DNA from 3 places in the Rothia sp. HMSC071B01 genome. Region 2 is predicted to be linked to each of the others. Evidence: predicted binding sites of a transcription regulator. Region 2 holds the regulator's gene; each other region holds the start of a gene.
The links. The regulator LexA, encoded in region 2, represses DNA repair genes until DNA is damaged. The targets are predictions, from matches to a motif close to TCGAACANNTGTTCGA.

Region 1: ruvA (Holliday junction branch migration protein RuvA) is a predicted target of LexA. The motif match lies at 2,816-2,831, and genes of this name have one in related genera.
Region 3: HMPREF2527_RS02920 (shikimate dehydrogenase) is a predicted target of LexA. The motif match lies at 4,365-4,380, and genes of this name have one in related genera.

What each region holds. Positions count from the first base shown of each region.
Region 1 is NZ_KV795070.1:291,464-298,095, forward strand. Features, by position in the region: gene HMPREF2527_RS02760 (Mur ligase family protein) at 1-144, shown strand, start outside; gene HMPREF2527_RS02765 (type 1 glutamine amidotransferase) at 144-911, shown strand; gene HMPREF2527_RS02770 (YebC/PmpR family DNA-binding transcriptional regulator) at 1,044-1,802, shown strand; gene ruvC (crossover junction endodeoxyribonuclease RuvC) at 2,073-2,762, shown strand; gene ruvA (Holliday junction branch migration protein RuvA) at 2,972-3,592, shown strand; gene ruvB (Holliday junction branch migration DNA helicase RuvB) at 3,749-4,735, shown strand; gene yajC (preprotein translocase subunit YajC) at 5,118-5,477, shown strand; gene secD (protein translocase subunit SecD) at 5,577-6,632, shown strand, end outside.
Region 2 is NZ_KV795081.1:20,991-27,622, reverse strand. Features, by position in the region: gene HMPREF2527_RS08310 (class I SAM-dependent methyltransferase) at 1-253, opposite strand, end outside; gene hflX (GTPase HflX) at 396-2,108, shown strand; gene HMPREF2527_RS08300 (ATP-dependent DNA helicase) at 2,115-4,187, shown strand; gene lexA (transcriptional repressor LexA) at 4,433-5,107, opposite strand; gene HMPREF2527_RS09625 (LysM peptidoglycan-binding domain-containing protein) at 5,937-6,593, shown strand.
Region 3 is NZ_KV795070.1:334,779-341,410, reverse strand. Features, by position in the region: gene aroB (3-dehydroquinate synthase) at 1-446, opposite strand, end outside; gene HMPREF2527_RS02930 (shikimate kinase) at 472-1,974, opposite strand; gene aroC (chorismate synthase) at 1,974-3,191, opposite strand; gene HMPREF2527_RS02920 (shikimate dehydrogenase) at 3,311-4,246, opposite strand; gene mltG (endolytic transglycosylase MltG) at 4,519-5,712, opposite strand; gene ruvX (Holliday junction resolvase RuvX) at 5,709-6,272, opposite strand; gene alaS (alanine--tRNA ligase) at 6,275-6,632, opposite strand, start outside.

The DNA.
Region 1 (6,632 bases), on a different contig from region 2:
GTCAACGAGAACCTTGCCGATGCGCTCAAGGGCTTCATTGCCTCCAGTGGTAACGCGCCCATGCGTATTTTCTGCACCTACACCGCAATGCTGGCTCTGCGTGAAGAGCTCGCAAAGATCACTGACGTTGAGAGGGTTTCCTAATGACGGCAACTCACACTTTTGAGGGCACCCCCGCCTCCGGCCCCAATAACGGTAAGACTCTGCGTATTCTGCAGCTGTACCCGCTCGACATGAACATTTACGGCGACTGGGGTAACACCCTGGCGTTGGCTCGTCGCGCGCAGGCGCACGGCTTTGACGTGCAGATTCTGGACCACAACCCCGGTCAGCCTTTCCCGGAAGATGTTGACATTATTCTGGGTGGCGGCGGTCAGGACTCCGGTCAGTCCGTGATTCAGGATGACCTGCACGCGAACGGTGATACGCTGCGCTCGCTGGCTGAGGCTGGCGTGCCGATGCTCGTCATTTGTGGCCTGTACCAGCTGTTCGGCAAGGAATTCCGCACCCGTGAGGGTGAGGTGCTGAAGGGCATCGGCATTTTTGATGCCCACACGGTCGGCGGCGATGACCGCCTGATCGGCAACATTGTTGAGGAGTCTGAGGAGTTCGGCACCGTGATTGGTTTTGAGAACCACTCGGGCCTGACCTACCTGGGTTCCGGCTGCACCCCGCTGGCTACCGTCACCAAGGGTGAGGGCAACAACGTGACCGATGCGTATGAGGGTGCGCGCGTGCACAACGTGATTGGCACCTATCTGCACGGTTCGCTGCTGCCGAAGAACCCGAAGATTTCGGATTACCTGATTGAGCAGGCGGCTCAGCGTAAGTTTGGCGAGTTCACGCCGAACACGATTGACGACTCGCTGGTGGAGAAGGCGCGCGCTTCGGCTGCGTCCCGCCCCCGCTAGCCTATTCCTGGCGGTGGCGTGCACTTTCTGAGGTGGTGTGCGCCTCCGCTACGGTATAGTTATGTGAGTACAGTACGGTGCGTGGGACGTTTCGCCGTGTCCGCACAGAGGTTTTGACTAAGGGAGATACGAATGTCCGGTCACTCTAAATGGGCGACTACTAAGCACAAGAAGGCTGCTATCGACGCTAAGCGCGCGAAGGCTTTCGCGAAGTTCATTAAGGCAATTGAAGTTGCGGCACGTATGGGCGGCGCTGATATTGCTGGTAACCCCGCTCTTGACCTGGCTGTGTCGAAGGCGAAGAAGAACTCCGTTCCTAACGACAACATTGACCGCGCAATCAAGCGTGGCGCTGGCCTGACCGGTGAGACCATTGACTACACCGAAATCATGTACGAAGCACGCGGCCCGCAGGGTACCGCTCTGTACATTGAGTGTCTGACCGATAACCGTAACCGCGCAGCGTCTGAGGTTCGCCTGGCTGTGACCCGTAACGGCGGCACCATGGCTGACCAGGGTTCGGTTGCGTTCCTGTTCGAGCGTAAGGGCGTTGCTGAGGTCACCAAGACTGACGGTCTGACCGAGGACGACGTTCTGATGGCTGTTCTGGATGCAGGTGCTGAAGAGGTTCTGGACGAGGGCGATATCTTCACCGTTGTGTCCGCAGCGACCGACCTGCCTGAGATCCGTAAGGCACTGGACGAGGCTGGCCTGGAGTACAACAACGACGACCCGGTCTTCCGCCCGACCATGCAGGTTGACCTGGACGCTGAGGGCGCTAAGAAGTTCATGAAGCTGGCAGACGCTATTGAAGAGCTCGACGACGTTCAGAACGTCTACTCGAACGCTAACGTCTCTGACGAGGTTATGGCAGAGCTGGAAGCTGAGTAATCACTCGGATTCTGATATCTGATGCTTGAAGAAGCCGCTCCTTTAACCGAGCCGCCGTAGGGTGGCTGGTTGGGGGAGTGGCTTCTTAGCGTTTTGGGGATGCGCGGGGTACTTTTCGCAGGGCGCGCGGTGACTGTTTACGCGGTGATCGCGCGTGTGGTGACTGTGCTCGTTATGACCGTGCTCGTGGCACGCCCCGGTGCCGGGTGCTAGGATTCTGAAGGGCTAGAATCTAGAGATTCTATAGGGAGTTTGTCGAAAGGGGAGATGATGGCCGCCGCTCAACCTGCCGCACGCGATAGCATGCGCGAGAACCGTACCGCCGCCGCCGTGGAGCGTGTGCCGGGTGCGACCCGCATCATGGGTGTTGACCCGGGCCTGACCCGTTGCGGTTTCTCCATGCTCGATATGACCGCCGACCGTAAGGCGCACTTCGTGAACGTGGGTGTTGCCGGCACAATCCCGGCGGAGTCCCTGGATCAGCGTATTCTCTGGATTTTCAACGCCGCCTCCCACTGGCTCGACACCTATAAGCCGGATGCCCTGGCGATTGAGCGTATCTTCGCTCAGGAGCAGGTGAACACGGTGATTGGTACGGCGCATGCTTCGGGCGCGGTGATTTCTGCGGCGGCAATGCGCGGCGTGCCGGTGTTCTTCCATACCCCCTCGGAGGTGAAGGCGGCGGTGACCGGTAGCGGCCGCGCGGACAAGGCGTCCGTGGGTCGCATGGTGACCCGCATTTTGGGGCTGGATTCCATGCCGAAGCCCGCGGACGCGGCCGACGCGCTGGCCATCGCCATCTGCCACGGCTGGCGCGGCGGCGGCATCGGTTCGGGTATTAACATGTCGGCGCAGACGCAGACTCACCAGGGTTCACGCCCGGCGCAGGCTCGCCGTGGTGGGTCGCTGACCCCCGCGCAGCGCGCCTGGATGGAGGCAGAGGCGCGCGCTCGCCGCTAACTGGCGGGGCGTGTGTGAGTCTTCTGAGCGCTCGCAGGTATTCGCTAAGAAGTTCGAATATATGCTTGATTTCAGAAGAAATATTCTAATATACTTGTAGTGTCTCCCCGTCGAACTGGGGGAGTGCGTTCTGTGGGTGCCGGAGTGCCCGGTGCCCTCACACTGCCGCGAGCCCTAATTCGGGGCGCGGTGTTGAAAGGTGGAGAGAAATGATTGCATCCCTGACCGGTCGTGTGGCTCAGGTGGGCCTTGATCATGCGGTGATTAACGTGAACGGTTTCGGCATGCTCGTGTACGCGACCGCGCGTACTCTCTCCAAGCTGCGCACCGGTGAGGAAGCTACCGTGCTGACCACCATGATTGTGCGTGAAGAGTCGATGACTCTCTATGGTTTTTCGGAGCCTGCCGAGCGTGAAGTGTTTGACATGATGCTCTCGGTTTCCGGTATTGGTCCGCGTATTGCGCTGGCGGTGCTGAGTGTTCATACCGCTTCGGAGGTGGAGCGTGCCGTGGCGACCGGTGACGATAAGGCGTTCACGAAGGTTCCCGGTATTGGCCCGAAGGGCGCCCGCCGTATTGTGCTGGAGCTTGCCGGCAAGCTGATTCTGAGCGATGGTCAGACCGATGAGCTGCCGCTGAGCCAGGGCATTGTTTGGAAGCCGCAGGTGCTTGACGCCCTCACCTCCCTGGGCTGGAGCGAGAAGGACGCTTCCGCCGCTATTGACGCTTACGTGAAGCACAACCCTGCCGCAGAGACTGAGCCGGTGGGTGTGGCTCTGCGCGGTGTGCTCGCCTCCTTGGGTACTCAGAACACGGTGGGCCGCCACTAGACCGCGCGCCCTGTTCGATGTATCCCACTCAAACTTTTGTGAAAGAAGAATTCTATGAGCCAGAATCCCTATGAGCCGCAGCTCTCTGGCGGGTATTTTCCCGGCCAGGCACCCGGCACTCAGGCGTCTTCAGCTCCCGCCCAGCGCCTTGTGGCGATGGAAGAAGAGCCCGAAGAGAAGATGATTGAGGCGGCACTGCGCCCTAAGTCCCTGGACGACTTTGTGGGTCAGCGTCGTGTGCGTCAGCAGCTGTCCCTGGTGCTGGAGGCTTCGAAGATGCGTGGCCGTAGCGCCGACCATGTGCTGCTCTCGGGACCTCCCGGTCTGGGTAAGACCACTCTCGCGATGATTATTGCGGCGGAGATGGAGGCGCCGCTACGCATCACCTCTGGCCCGGCGATTCAGCATTCGGGTGATTTGGCGGCGATTCTGTCTTCGCTGACCCCCGGTGAGGTGCTGTTCCTGGATGAGATTCACCGCATGAGCCGCCCGGCTGAGGAAATGCTCTACATGGCGATGGAAGATTTCCGTGTGGATATTGTCGTCGGTAAGGGCGCGGGTGCGACTTCCATTCCGCTGGAGCTGCCGCAGTTCACCCTGGTGGGTGCGACGACTCGTGCGGGTCTGCTGCCCGGCCCTCTGCGTGACCGTTTCGGTTTTACCGGCCACCTGGAGTTCTACTCGGTGGAGGAGCTTGAGCTGGTGCTGCGCCGCAGCGCGGGCCTGATGGACATGCAGATTACCTCCGAGGGTTTCACGGAGATTGCCGGTCGTTCCCGCGGCACGCCGCGTATTGCGAACCGCCTGCTGCGCCGTGTGCGTGACTGGGCGCTGGTGAACGGCGTGGACCGCATCAACGCGACCGATGCCGCAACCGCGCTGGACATGTACGAGGTGGATTCGCGCGGCCTGGACCGCCTGGACCGCGCCGTGCTGGAGGCGCTGATTCACAAGTTTGGCGGCGGCCCGGTGGGCCTGTCCACCCTCGCCATTGCGGTGGGTGAAGAGACGGAGACCGTGGAGACGGTTGCCGAACCGTACCTGGTGCGTGAGGGACTGATTGGCCGTACCCCGCGCGGTCGTGTGGCTCTGCCCGCGGCGCGGGAGCACCTCGGCTTGGAAGCGCCGGAGATTCAGCTCTAGATCCACATCAGCTCTAGACCCGTATCACTTTAGCCCCGCACCAGCTGATAACACTGTAGTAGCCCGTGGGAGGTATCCGCCTCCCGCGGGCTTCTCTGTGCCCCCGGTATCTCTTCTGCAGGGGCGGTAGTTCTTCTGCAGGCGCGGCAAGCTCTTCTACCGGTTCTGCAGGCTCCATCGAGCTCTGCCCGGCTCTGTCGGCGACATAAAATTACGCCGAGAGAGTCCAAAACTCAGGTTAACCTCACAAAAACGCTGGTTCGGGGCGCTAAAGCTCATGCTCTCGCGTAGGATGGATACGTACTGTATCTACGATTCCACACCTTCTGGTACGCTCAACCCTCGCGGTGAGCGGCACGGGTGCGGATGTGAAAGTGAGACCATGGATTTTAACCTCCTGATTATGATCGCCATGATGGCGCTGCTGGCATGGATGATGTTCTCTGCCCAGAAGCGTCAGCGTAAGCAGATGGAGGAACTGCGCGCAATGCAGCAGTCTCTCGTCCCCGGCACCCAGGTGATGACTGGTTCAGGTATCTACGGCACCGTTGTCAGCACTGACCTTGAGAACAACAAGCTGCAGCTTCAGATTGCGGACGGTGTTGTTATCACCCTGGCACTGAACGCGATTATGGCCGTCATTGAGGAGGAAGCCCCCGCAGCGCCCCTGACCGAGGACGCGTACGAGGCTACCGCATCCGAAGCTCCCGCTTCCGATACCTCTTCTGATACTGCTAAGTAATTCAGAGCGTATGAGCCCGGCGCCCAGTGAGCGGCGTCGGGTTTTCGCGTTACGGAATCTGTAGAATACTCAATACTATTCACACGAAGAAGGAACATTATGGCTAAGCGTTCACCGCTTGCAGCCGCGCGAGGGGCGCTCCTCTCGATGGTCCTGCTCATGGTTGTTATGGCTGCCGGTATTTTCGGCACCACCTACTCGGGAGGTTCTTGGGCACCGAAGCTCGCCCTGGACCTTTCGGGTGGTACTCAGATGATTCTTTCTCCGAAGGTCAATGGCTCTTCGGATGAGAACGTCTCCCAGGAGCAGCTGAACCAGGCGGTTGAGATTATTCGTCAGCGCGTTGATGGTGCCGGCGTTTCGGAGGCGGAGGTTACCACCTCTTTCGGCTCGGGCAATAACGTGGTTGTTTCGGTTCCCGGAACGATTAGCGCTGAGACTCGTCAGCTGATTCAGGCGTCTGCAAATATGACGTTCCGCCCGGTGCTGCTTTCTGGTGCCGGTACTGCGGTGGCTGAGGATGCCCGCACTGCGGACGATAAGCTGCCCAAGCCCTCCGCGGAGCCGACTGACGGCTCTGACCGTAACTGGATTACTGCGGACCTGTACAAGCAGTACGAGGCGAAGGACTGCACCGCGGCACGTAATGAGGATGCCGATAGTGCTGACCCGACTAAGCCGATGGTGGCGTGTTCCACTGACGGTCAGGAGAAGTACATTCTGGGTCCTGTGGAGCTGAGCGGTAGCGATATTTCTACCGCAAGCCACTCGCAGGAGACGACCGGTCAGGGCGTGACTACGGGCCGTTGGGCTGTGAACATTCAGTTCAACGATGCTGCTCGTGAGAAGTTCCAGAACATTACTTCTCGCCTGAACGCGATTCGTGCGCAGAACGCAAATGATCCGCGTGCCCGCTTCGCGATTCTGCTGGACGGCAAGGTGCTGTCCTCCCCGGTGTCGCAGGCAGTGATTTCTGACGGTAAGCCGCAGATTACCGGTAACTTCACTGAGCAGGAGGCGAAGGCTCTCGCCGATCAGCTCAAGTACGGTGCCCTGCCGATTAGCTTCACGATCCAGTCGGAGCAGCAGATTTCTGCGACCCTGGGTTCGGAGCAGCTGCGTGTGGGTCTGCTGACTGGCCTGATTGGTCTGCTG
Region 2 (6,632 bases):
CCTGCGCCTGCGGTGCGAGCATCGCCAAAGTCAGGGTGATGGGGCCCCAACCGCAGCCGATGTCGAGCATGCGTTCGCCCTGCGGGTCGGGTGCTTCCTGCAGCAAAATAGCGGTGCCCTTATCAATGCCGGAGGGGCTGAAAATGCCGTTAGCTGTAGTGACAGTGACCTTGCGACCGGCAAGCTCCACCTGCACGGGGCGGGGCTTGAACTCGGTCTCGGGGGTTTCAGAGAAATAATGCTGCTCGCTCATGCTATCCAGTGTACCGGTAGGGCAAGAACCCGCCGCACACGGGCAGAGTATGCGCGGGTGGGGCAATAGCTTGCACGCCCTGAGCGCACAGGCGACCGAACCCCCTACCCGATGCGGGCAACGGCGGTAGAATTAGAATCGTATGAATTCTAAGAACACCCCCGTATCTGATACCGAAAAGCTGCCCAGCGATGAGCAGCTGCGCCGCACCGTAGACCGCGTTCTGGGCCGATCCCAGGCCGCCGCCTCCGTCACTACGTATGACGCCGCCGGTACCGCGCATCACAGCGATAATTCTTCCAGCACCCACGGCAACAATAGCCGCCGTGTGCTGGATACCCGCGCGCGCGAAATTTCTGACGTTCAGCGCGAGCACTCCGAATATGACGGTGATCAGGAAGATCTCGCTGAGCGCCGCGCCCTGCGCCGTACCGCGAACCTCTCAACCGAACTTGAAGACGTCACCGAGGTCGAGTACCGCCAGCTGCGCTTGGAGCGCGTGGTGCTGGCTGGTCTGTGGACTGAAGGCACCGTAGAGGACGCAGAGAACTCCCTGCGTGAGCTCGCGGCACTGGCTGAAACCGCAGGTTCCGAGGTTCTGGACGGCCTGGTTCAGCGCCGCCTCAAGCCGGACCCCGGCACCTTCCTCGGCTCCGGTAAGGCACTGGAACTCAAGGACATTGTGGAGGCGACCGGCGCCGACACCGTCATTGTCGACTCTGAACTGGCTCCCTCTCAGCGTCGCGCCCTCGAAGACATTGTGAAGGTCAAGGTTATTGACCGCACCGCCCTGATTCTCGATATTTTCGCTCAGCACGCTAAGTCCCGCGAGGGTAAGGCGCAGGTTGAGCTGGCTCAGCTGGAGTACATGCTGCCGCGTCTGCGTGGTTGGGGTGCGTCCCTGTCCCGTCAGGCGGGTGGCCGTGCCGCAGCCGGTGAGGGTATCGGTTCGCGTGGTCCCGGTGAAACCAAGATTGAGATGGACCGCCGCCGCCTGCGCGCTCGCATGGCGAAGCTTAAGCGTGAGATTGCTGCGATGGCGCCGGCGCGTGAGACGAAGCGTCTGAACCGTCGCCGTAACCGTGTGCCTTCGGTTGCTATTGCCGGGTACACGAACGCGGGTAAGTCCTCCCTGCTGAACCGTCTGACCGACGCGGGCGTGCTCGTGGAGAACGCCCTGTTTGCGACCCTGGATCCGACCGTCCGTAAGGCTCAGACCCCGGACGGTATCGGCTACACCCTTTCTGACACGGTGGGGTTCGTGCGTTCGCTGCCGACCCAGCTGGTGGAGGCGTTCCGCTCCACCCTGGAAGAGGTCGCTGACGCTGACGTCATCCTGCACGTGGTGGATGCTTCGCACCCGGACCCGGAGGGGCAGATTCGTGCTGTCCGCGAGGTCATCGCGGAGGTTGACGCCCGCCATATCCCCGAGATCATTGTGCTGAATAAGGCGGATGCCGCCGACCCGTTCGTGCTGGAGCGTATGCGCCAGCGCGAGCCGGAGCATGTGATTGTTTCGGCGCGTACCGGTGAGGGTATTGAGGAGCTGAAGCAGAAGATTGCGGACACCATTCCGCGCCCCTCCATTGAGGTGAGGCTGCTGATTCCGTACTCGCACGGTGAGATTATTTCGCGCCTGCACGAGTGGGACGCCGAAATTAAGAGCACTGATTTCGTATCGGACGGCACCTTCGTGGTGGCTCTGGTTCGTGAGGATGTCGCCTCCGAACTGTCCGAGTATGTGCTGGAGGGCGACCTGCTGGAGGTTCTGGAAGAGGAACTTGCGGAGGCACACGCCCTCACCGAAGCGACCGCTTCTGTTTCCGAGCAGTCCTCTACCCCTGAGGCTCGCTAGGAGCGTATGAGCGTGACCGAGAGCATCAACGCGCCCAAAAACACCCCGGGAACTGTACCCGGACCGGCAACCGACGGCACCCGATTCACCGGGCAGGAGCTTGAGACCCTGCCCGGTGCGAAGGATGCCCTGACCCTGCTGGACGAGGCGGTTGCCGCCACCGGCGGTCAGAACCGTGCCGGTCAGCGCATCATGGCGGCGCATGTGGCGCAGGCTCTTGAACTGCAGCGTCACCTGTTGGTCCAGGCGGGTACCGGTACCGGTAAGTCCCTGGGCTACCTGGTTCCTGCCCTGGCGCGGGTGGGGGAGTCGGACCAGCCGATTGTGGTTGCGACGGCGACTCTTGCCCTGCAGGCGCAGATCGTGAACCGCGATATTCCGCGTCTTCTACAAGCGCTGGAGCCGCGCCCGGAGTCGCAGGCGCAGGTGGCTCTGCTCAAGGGCCGCAATAACTACCTCTGCCTGCACAAGCTGGAGGGCGGCTACCCGGAAGACGAGCCGGATGCTCTCTTCGACATGCCTTCTTCGACCTCGCGCGTGGGTGAGGAAGTGGTGCGCCTGCGCGAGTGGGCTGACCGCACGGAGACCGGAGACCGTGACGAGCTGAAGCCCGGCGTCTCTGACCGCGCCTGGGCTCAGGTATCGGTCAGCGCCGCCGAGTGTTTGGGTCGCCGTTGCCCGCTGGTGGAAGAGTGCTTTAGCGAGATGGCGCGTAGCCGTGCCGCTGAGGCTGACATTGTCATCACGAACCACGCCCTGCTGGCGATTAATGCTTTTGAAGGCATGAAGGTTCTGCCCGAACATGAGACGGTCATTATTGATGAGGCTCATGAGCTGGTGGACCGCGTGACCGGTGCCGTGTCTGGTTCTTTGACGGTTGCGATGGTTCGCCGTGCGGCACGTAGCGTGAAGAAGCATTCGAAGGCTGATTCCGGCGCACTGGAAATGGCAGCCGGCACCCTGGAGACCGCGTTCGAGGGTCTTGCCGAGGGCCTGCTGAAAGGCCTGGACGGTCGCCTTTTGACCGCTATTTCTGCGGTCAACGATGCCGCCCGCACCGCCCTGTCCGATACCAAACCGGACGGTCAGGACGTTGACGCCGGCCTGCAGATGGCGCGCTCGCGTGTCTCTGAGGTGCACGATATGAGCAGCCGCATTCTGGAGGCTTCGGGCGAGCAGGACGTTCTGTGGATTTCTCGTCAGGGCGGTTGGGAGAACGGCCGCTACGTGGCTGCTTCCGATACCGACCCGGCGACCCTGAATATCGCTCCGTTGAGCGTTGGCCTGCAGTTGCGTGACGGCCTGTTCGCTGACCGCACCGTGATTTTGACGAGTGCGACCCTGACGGTGGGTGACTCTTTTGATGTTGCAGCCGCTGCCCTGGGACTGCAAGGGGAGGGTGCGCCGCGCTGGACGAGTATCGATGTGGGTTCACCTTTCGACTACCGCAAGCAGGGCATCATGTACGTTGCCGGAGATTTGAAGCCTCCGGGATTTGGTGTGCACGAGGGTCAGCTGGAGCGTCTGCGTGAGCTGTGCGAGGCGTCGGAGGGCGGCGCCCTGGGCCTGTTCTCCTCGAAGCGTGCCGCTGAGCGTGCCGCCGAGTACATGCGTGAGCATAGCGACCTGAACATTCTTCTGCAGGGTGAGTCTTCGCTCAAGGCTCTGGTGGAGGAGTTCAGCGAGGACGTTGACTCATGCCTGTTCGGAACGATGAGCCTATGGCAGGGCGTGGATGTTCCGGGTGACTCTTGCCGCCTGGTGGTGATGGACCGCATTCCGTTCCCCCGCCCGGACGACCCGATTGCGCAGGCTCGTACGGAGGCGGTGAACCGTCACCGCGGTAACGGCTTTATGGCGGTTTCTGCTCACCATGCGGCGATTCGTATGGCGCAGGGCGCGGGCCGCCTGATTCGTTCGGTGTCTGACCGCGGCGTGGTGGCTGTACTGGATTCTCGTGTGGCGACTAAACGTTACGGCGGTTTCTTGATGAAGGCGATGCCGCCGATGTGGTCGACGCAGAATAAGGCAGCCGTGATTGGTGCGCTGGCTCGTCTTTCGGCGAGTATTGAGCGTTAGCTCGGGCGAGATCCATTCCTTGCCGCGCCGCCGCCCCGTTTTGGGCATATAAATTTAGACATATAGAAATCACCCCGGTGATACGTGAACGTTTACGTATCACCGGGGTGATTTCTATAGAGAGCTAAAAGCCTCGTAGCTATGTCTTTTAGAGGCTGTGTTGTTTAAAACAGCTTCTTTGAGATGCTGTGGCTGTTTAGAGCCCGCGTCTTTCAGAGACTGCATCTTCTAGAGGCTGTGGTTTTCTAGAGACTACGCAGCACGGAGACGACCTTACCCATGACGGTTGCGCGGTCACCCATAATCGGCTCGTAGTTGGAGTTGCGCGGCATGAGCCAGGTGTGGCCGTCAACCTGACGGAACACCTTTACGGTTGCTTCATCGTCGAGCAGAGCAGCAACGATATCGCCGTTGTCTGCGGTGTGCTGCTCGCGGACAACCACCCAGTCGCCGTCGCAGATTGCGGCGTCAATCATGGAATCGCCCTTGACCTTGAGCATGAAAAGCTTGCCGTTACCGACCAGCTGGCGGGGCAGGGCAAGCACATCCTCCACGGACTGCTCGGCGGTAATGGGGCCGCCCGCTGCAATTCGTCCAACCAGGGGAACGGGTACGAGGTCCTCATCGCCGACTTCGAAGTTCGGCAGCTCGGGCAGGGAAGAGGAAGCGCTACCGTGGATGCCGACGCCGTTCTCATCCAGCACCTCAATGGCGCGGGGGAGCTTGGGGTCGCGGCGAATGTAGCCCATGGTCTCGAGACGGCCGAGCTGGTGAGTGACCGAAGACAGGGACGCAAGACCCACCATGTCACCAATCTGGCGCATGGACGGCGGGTAACCCTTTTGTTCAATCTCGGTGCGGATCGCGTCAAGAATCTTCTGCTGGCGCGCGGTCAGCGCCGGACGGGGTGCTGTTGCCATTTCTTTTCCTTCGGTCTGTGCCCCGATTTCTGTATTCCGGTCTCTGCAGTCTGTTTGAGACACAGTCCGGTCGGGGCACGGATGGGTGCTTCACACGTTTTCCGATGGTGTCCTAAAAATTTTTTGGTTCTGCTGAAATTGGTCTTATCTCGTCAGGGGGTGGAGGAATTCTATCCGTGCCGGAGCGATACGCGGGCAACGAGTATGCGCCTCCGCCCTATAAAACTCAGTCAGCAGCACCTGCATTTAGATACAGAACCAAGCTGTAACGGGTACAGAAACCTGCTGTGAGTAGGACTCATCAGGAGCGTGTGGAACGTCTCTTGACACCAGTGTAGAACACTACACCGAAAAACTCAAACAAATATTCTAGATTTTTTCTTCGAAACTCGAAGAAATTTTTAGTACATCTCTGCTAGACTTTAGAACAAGAGTTCGTATATACTCTTGAATCTCTCCTGAAATTCAGGATTTACGGGTGAATGTTCGAAAAATATTCGAAGATTCGACCCGGAGTCTTCCAGGAGGGGCGAGTGAAGGAGTGTTCGAATGTATTCGAATCCTCTGCCTCTCTCTTCGCACGATCTACCCCGGATGCTCTAGGGAGCATCCGGCGAAGAGAGAGCGCAGGGGATGGGGTGTTGGGGCGACCCAGCGCAACCCGGTGCATCCGGCGCTCTGACCTAACTAGAGAATAGCTACCCAATAGTTATCGCCTAACAATCACCACTCCATAGTTATCACTCAACTAGGACCTCCGAGCGGGTATCGCTCGGCATTGCTAGACCCGCGAGGTAACCCCGGGGCGAGCTAAGAGAAAGGAACCACAATGACTACTGCAACACCTCTTGCTTCTCGTGACACTTCTGCACACCTTCCGGCAGGTTTGGTGGTACTTCACCCCGCCCGCACTGCGTCCGCCAGCACCGTGCAGGGGCGTTCTCGTGTGCCTGCGTCTTCGCAGTCTGTTCGCTCTTCTCGTGCGGCTCATGCGCCTCGCCCCGCTCAGGTGGGTCAGCCTACTCGTGTTCCCGCCGCTTCTGCCCCTGCTGGCTCTATTCAGGCACCGGTTCGCTCTGTAGCTTCTGGCGCGCAGACTGCTTCTGATGCGCCGACCCCTAGCGTGAAGAGTGTTCTTCTGGCTAAGGGCGGCGAGTTTCTGCGCGCGGTTCCCGCTTCTATTCGTCGTCTTGGTACTGTGCGCGGTTTCCTGAAGGGGCTGCCTCTGCTGACTTTGGCGGCGCTGATTGTGCTCGGTGCTATTAGCTTCTTTGGCCCGGCGGCTTCTGCTTCTGTGGAGAACGCTTCGGTGACTCGAACCGTCGTTGTGGTCAAGCATGGCGAGACCCTGTGGGATATTGCTCAGGCGGTGGATCCGCAGGGTGACACCCGTGATACTGTGGTTCGTATTATGGAGTTGAACTCGTTGACCAGCACCTCTGTTGATGCCGGTCAGCGTCTGGAAATTCCTCAGACTCAGCGCTAAGCATGGACACGTACGTGGTTGGCTTCTGCATGAGGTTGA
Region 3 (6,632 bases), on a different contig from region 2:
CCGAGCAGGGTGGTCGGAATGTGAATGACGCGCACGCCGCGCAGCCAGGTTGCCGCGACGAAGCCGGCAACGTCGGTAATGGCGCCGCCGCCCACGGAGATGATCGCGTCGGTGCGGGTGAAGTCGTTCTGACCGAGCACCTGCCAGCAGAACGCCGCCACCTGGTAGTGCTTTGCCTCTTCAGCGTCCGGAATTTCGGCGCTGAACGATTCGTAGCCCATGGCGCGCAGGTCTTCCATGACCAGCTCACCGGTGGAACGCAGGGCACGCGGGTGAATCACGAGCACCTTCTTGGCGCGGTTGCCCAGAATTTCGGGGATTTTACCGAGCAGGTTGTGGCCGATAAGAACCTCATAGTTCTCACGCGGGGAGCTGCCGGTCACCGGGATGCGGGTGATATCTTCCGCGCCGGAGGCACCGAAAGTGGGGGTGGGCTGAGTGCTCATCGTGTGTCCTTTCACAGGTGAGGGGTTATGCTTGGGGGCGCTGCGCGCGGGAGGCGCGGGTTGCGGTCACGTACGCCTGGATTTCGGCGGTCATCTCGGTGATGGGGCGGCCGCCTCGTGCGTCCAGAGTGAAGTGCGCCAGCTCTTCGTATCGGCTGCGGCGGCGCTCAAAAATTTCGGTCCACCGCTCGACCGGGTTCGGCTGCAGCAGCGGGCGGGTCTTATTGCCGGTAATGCGCGGGGTGACGGTGTCAGCATCAACGAGGATGTACACCACGCATTCGTCCTTGAGCAGCTCCGCGACCGAGTCGGTCATGGGTGCGCCACCGCCCAGGGAGAACACCGTGTTGCGGTACACGGGCGAGGTGAGGACCTCTTCGATGGTTTTGCGTTCGAGCTCGCGGAAGTACGCCTCACCAAAAATCTCGAAGATTTCGGAGACTTCGCCGTAGCGTTCCACGATGAGCTGGTCGGCGTCGAGGAACTCGTAGCCGTAGAAACGCGCAAGGTGCGTACCAATGTAGGTTTTACCTGCCGCCATGGGGCCGATGAGCACGATCGGGCGGGAGCGTTCCGCGAAGTTCTCGTGCATTTCACGCACCTGCTGCGGGTGGATGCGAGCGCCGGCGGACTCGTCTTCTGCGAGCGCCTCTGCGGGAACCTCTGCAGGAATGGCGAGCTCTGTAGGGACGGTGAGCTCTGCGGGTGCCACAGATCCAGCCGGGGTTGCGGACAGTTCGGAAGCGTCGAGGGGATTCTCCCCCGCCTGGTTCTCTTCTTCCGCGGGGGGTACTGCGGGCGCGGTGGGTGATGCGGGCGCAGCAACCTGGACCTTGCCGAACAGCGCCGGGGTCGGACGGACCGGCTTGGGGGGTTCAGCCGCGGGCACAGCTACGGGGGCTGCGGGCGCAGCCGGCGCAGACTGGGGTTCAGCCTTCTGCACGGGAGCAGAAGCACTCTCCCCCGCCGCCTCTGCAGGCTGAGCCTGCTTCGGAGGTGCCGGCTTAGGCGCAGTCGGCTTGGGTGCTTCCGCCTTCGCGGGTTCCTTGCGGGGCTCCTCTTCAGCGGTGCCCATGCCCTGCAGGGCGCTGAGCAGCTTCAGGCGCAGGTCCTCGTCCAGGCCGAGCGCCGGGTCGGCGTCCTCAGATACCGAGGAGGCGTACAGGCGCACACCCTGCGTGCTCGCCGTAGCGGCGGCGGGCAGGGGGCGGGCGCCAGAACGCATCAGGTCAGCGGGGGTGGGCACGCGAGAAGCCGGGCGGGAAGAATCCTCACGCGCAACAGTCTCACGAACCTCAGCACCCGCAACCTCAACAGCCTGCTCAGCCGCAGCAGATACACCAGATTCCGCACCGGATTCTGTGCCGGATTCCGGGCGCGGCGAAGCGCCCCCTCGCGCACGCTGCGTTGCCGCAGCAATACGCGCAAGGGGGCTCGAAGCGACCGGGCGAACACCCTGCTCCACAGAAACCTCCCCGGAACCGCGACCCTTCGCGCCGCGGCCCTCAGACTCCGCCGGAAGGGGCACTACGCGTCCCAACCAGCCACGTTAGACTCCCACGCCAGAGACGCCGGAATGGCGTCCAGGTAGGAATCCATGTTGCGGCGAGTCTCACCAATCGAGTCGCCACCAAACTTCTCCAGTGCAGCCTCAGCGAGCACCAGGGCGACCATAGCCTCCGCCACCACGCCGGCGGCGGGAACAGCACACACGTCCGAACGCTGGTGGTGGGCGCGAGCCTCTTCACCGGTGGAAGTGTCAATGGTCTTCAGAGCCTTCGGCACGGTCGCAATGGGCTTCATTGCAGCGCGCACACGCAGCAGGTCGCCAATGCTCATGCCGCCCTCAATACCACCGGCACGGTTGGTATCGCGGGTAACGCCGTGCTCACCGATGGAAATCTCGTCGTGAGCGGCAGTGCCCGGGCGGTCAGCGGTCGCGAAACCATCGCCAACCTCAACGCCCTTAATTGCCTGAATACCCATCAGCGCTGCGGCAAGGCGCGCGTCCAGGCGGCGGTCCCAGTGCACGTACGAACCCAGTCCGGGAGGCATACCGTACGCGAGCACCTCAACCACGCCGCCGAGAGTCTCGCCGTCCTTGTGCGCCTCGTCCACGCGCTGAACCATCGCGTCGGAGGTCGCCTTGTCGAAGCAGCGCAGCGGGTCAGCGTCCAGCTGGTCAACGTTGCGGGGCGAAGGCACCGGGGCGCCCTCGGGAGCGTGCACGCCACCCACAGCAACGGTGTGAGAAACCAGCTCAACACCCAGAGCCTTCAAAATCTGGGCGGCAACCACGCCAAGAGCCACGCGGGTCGCAGTCTCACGCGCGGAGGCGCGCTCCAGCACCGGGCGAGCCTCCGAGAAGTTGTACTTCTGCATACCCGCAAAATCGGCGTGACCGGGGCGCGGACGGGTCAGCGCAGCATTACGCGCACGACCCTCAATCAGCTTCGGATCCACCGGGTCGGAGCTCATCACGTCAGTCCACTTGGGCCACTCGGTGTTCGCAATCTCAATCGCGACCGGGCCGCCCTGAGTCAGGCCGTGACGCACACCGCCCAGGATGCGCACGCGGTCCTCCTCGAACTTCATGCGGGCACCGCGGCCGTAGCCAAGGCGGCGACGAGCCAGGGCGTCACGCACCATGTCGCTGGTGAGTTCCACACCGGCGGGTACGCCCTCAATAATGCCGACGAGCGCCTCGCCGTGGGATTCTCCGGCAGTGAGCCAACGCAGAGCCATAGGTTAACCTCTTTTCATCGCACCCGCACCGCAGCGCAGGAGGAAGGAATAATAATTCTTCACGTGTATAAATAGTGTATAAAATGCCTGTTTACTGAGCGAGTGAAAGCACGCTTTTTTCACGAAACGGAAGCACGAGGCGCAAGATCAACCGCCGCGCACATCGCATTCACCAAGCCCAGTAGCTCGCCCTCAGACAGGGTGCGATCGGTGAACAGCAGCACCTGCTCCACCGCCTGATACAGCAGCATCTCCAGGCCAGAAACCACCGTGCCGCCGTTAGCCTCCCAAGCGCTCGCCAGCACCGAAGGCCACGGGTTATACGCAACATCGAGCAGTACCGGCCGGTGCGTTGCGGAGGCGCCCTTCAGCCCGCTCAGCTGGCTCGCCCACTCATCCGCCGCATGGGCAGGAAGAGTAGACACCACCGGGTGATGACCGCGCTCCGCAAGGTTCTGCGGCAAATCAGCCAGAGAAACCTGCTCCAGCTGAACGCCCAGGCGGTCCGCCGCCTTCTGCACGCTACCGAGCTTATGCAACGAACGGGCGTACACGCTCACACGGGAATACCCCAGCTGATGCAGTGCGGTCAGGGCGGAAATAGCGGTCGCTCCCCCGCCCACAATCGCGGCAGAATCCTTGAGCGGCTGCGGCTCCAAACCGGCGTGGCGCAGCGCGTTCACAATGCCAATCACATCCGTGTTATCGCCCAGCACCTTCTCACCGCGCGGATACACCGTGTTCACCGCACCGGTCACTCGGGCAGTCTCACTCAGCTCATCGCAATACTGAATGACCGCGGTCTTCAACGGCATCGTCACCGACAGACCCGCAATATACGGGGCGTCCTCCGTACCCTTCGGGTGGCGCACCCCGTGCATAATCTCCGGCAAATCATCGGGCAGAGTATCGCGGCGATCATAACCCAAATTCTGCTCACCCAAAAAGTCATACGCGGCACGATGCAGCGCAGGCGACAGCGAATGCGCAATAGGGTGCCCCAGCACGTAGGCGCGGCGAAGATACGGGGCTTCGCGGTACGGTTCAGTCTTCATCGATAGATACTCTCTCGCTCTCAACGCTGGGGAACGCTCTCAACACTCAACGCTCGGGGCTTGCGGACATGCACACCACGAACCCAAGTTCATAGGCGCACTCTACCCATTTTAAGGGACAAACCAATATTCGGGTATAGCCCAACAACCGAGCACCCAGCATTCGGGTACAGCAAAGGCGGGCACCTCCCCCACTCTCGTGGAGGCGGTACCCGCCTCAGCAAGGAACCTTCAGCCCAAAGCTACCGGCTCGTAGCTACCGGCTAAACCGATTAGCTACAACGGTTCGGGTGCTTAGAACACCACTGGTTGTACTCTTCAACATAACGCTGGTGCTCAGCGTAAGTGCGGGAGTACTTAGTCTCACCGGAATCCAGGTCCACAGTCACCCAGTAGTAGTACGGGTTCTTCTCAGGAGCCGCAGCAGCCTTAATCGAAGCCAGCTGCGGGGAACCAATCGGACCCTTCGGAAGACCCTTATTCGCATAAGTGTTGTACTTATTGCTCTTATCGGCCTTCTGCTCTTCAGTCAGGTGGTACGAACGGACACCCAGACCGTAAGTCACGGTCGCATCCGACTGAATCAGACCCGAGGTCTCACCATCGGGGTTGTTCAGGCGGTTCTCAATGATGCCTGCAACCGCCACGTAGTCCTTCGGCTGAGCCTCAAGCTCCACGATGGAGGCGATGGTCAGAACCTCAAAGATCTTCTGGTCGCCGCTCACGCCGGCTTCCTTCAGGTCAGCCTTGGTCTTATCAACCATGGTCTGAATGACCTTCTTGATGTCGGTGCCCTTCGGGAAGCGGTACTCACCCGGGTGCAACCAACCCTCAATCGAGGGGAAGTTGCTCGGCACACCGTACTGGGTGTAGTTGCTGACCGCGTCCTCAACCTGCTTGCGGGTGAACGCGCCATCGGAGCCAGAAACAATCAGATCGATGGTCTCGCTCACGCGCTTACCCTGCGGAATCGCCAGGTACAGGACGTTGCTGTTCGCATCAATAATGGTCGTAATCGCGCTCGAGCTGCTCATGTGCTGCTGCAGTTCATAGGTGCCAGGCTGCAGGTACTTACCCTTGCTCTCCTTGGTGTACACCTCAAGGAACTTATCAGCATCAGCAATGACGCCCGCCGCCTCAAGCTCCTGCGCCACCTGCGCGGTGGACTGGCCAGAACGAATCGTGAACGTCACGGTCGTGCCGTTACCGCCACCCGAGTAGTCACGAGTCTTGAACGGGTCGTAGCGAGTAATCAGGGCACCAGAAATGATGACCAGAGCCACGACAAACAGGGAAATTGCGCTCAGCAAAACGGCGTGGCGGCGGCGCTTACGCGCACGCAACGTAGCCACCGACACGATTTCCTGTTCCATCGTGATGCCGGTAATACCCTTACGTTCGTCCTCGGCCGTAGGCCTAAAGAGGTCGAGCCCGCTCTCTTCGGGATGTTTATTCTGTTCGGTCACTGAAGGTTCTCCGTTTCGTTGACGGCACCAACCGCGGTCCCTTCTGACTCAGACGGTCGGTTTTCTTCGTGGGCCGGATCGCTCACCTTGTACCCGGCTACGGACTGCCCCGCCTTGAGGGCATCCAGGCTGTACTGCAAAATGTTCACAGCCGCCACCTGGTCAACCATAGTCTTGAAATCTCGGCTGGAAACCCCAGCCTCGTGCAGTGCACGGTGAGCGCTCACGGTGGTGAGTCGCTCATCCACCAGCCAAATGTTAATGTGTGTCTTCTCTTCGGCATCCAGCTCGGAGCGCAGAGCCTGAGCGTACTCCCGAGCCATTTCCGTGGAGGGAGAATCCCCACCACGCATGGTCTTCGGAAGCCCGACGAAAACCTCCACCACCTCGTTCACCTCAATCAGCTTGCGCAAAACACGGCGGTCAGAGTTCTTCTTCTCGTCGCGGCGCAACGTCTTGAGCGGGGTGGCGAGAATACCGTCGGGGTCGCTGAGGGCGGTGCCGACGCGGGCATTACCCACATCGACACCCATCCGCACTCCGCGCTGGAATTCTGCCATGTTTAGGCCTGAGCCTGTGCGATAGCGTCGCGGACAGCGTCCAGTGCAGCACCAATCTTGGATGCGTCCTGGCCACCACCCTGAGCGACGTCGTCCTTACCGCCGCCACCGCCGCCGAGAACACCGGCAGCGACGCGGACCAGAGCGCCAGCCTTCACGCCAGCCTCACGAGCGCCCTCGTTGGTTGCCACCAGGACGACGGGGCGGCCATTAGCCACACCCACCACGGCGACAACAGCGGCCTCGGAGCCGAAGCGCGAACGCAGATCCAGAGCCAGCTCACGAACGCCGTTAGCGTCCAGTTCGCCAGCGTCATGCGCCAGAACGCGAACAGAACCGATGGTCTGTGCGTTCTCCAGC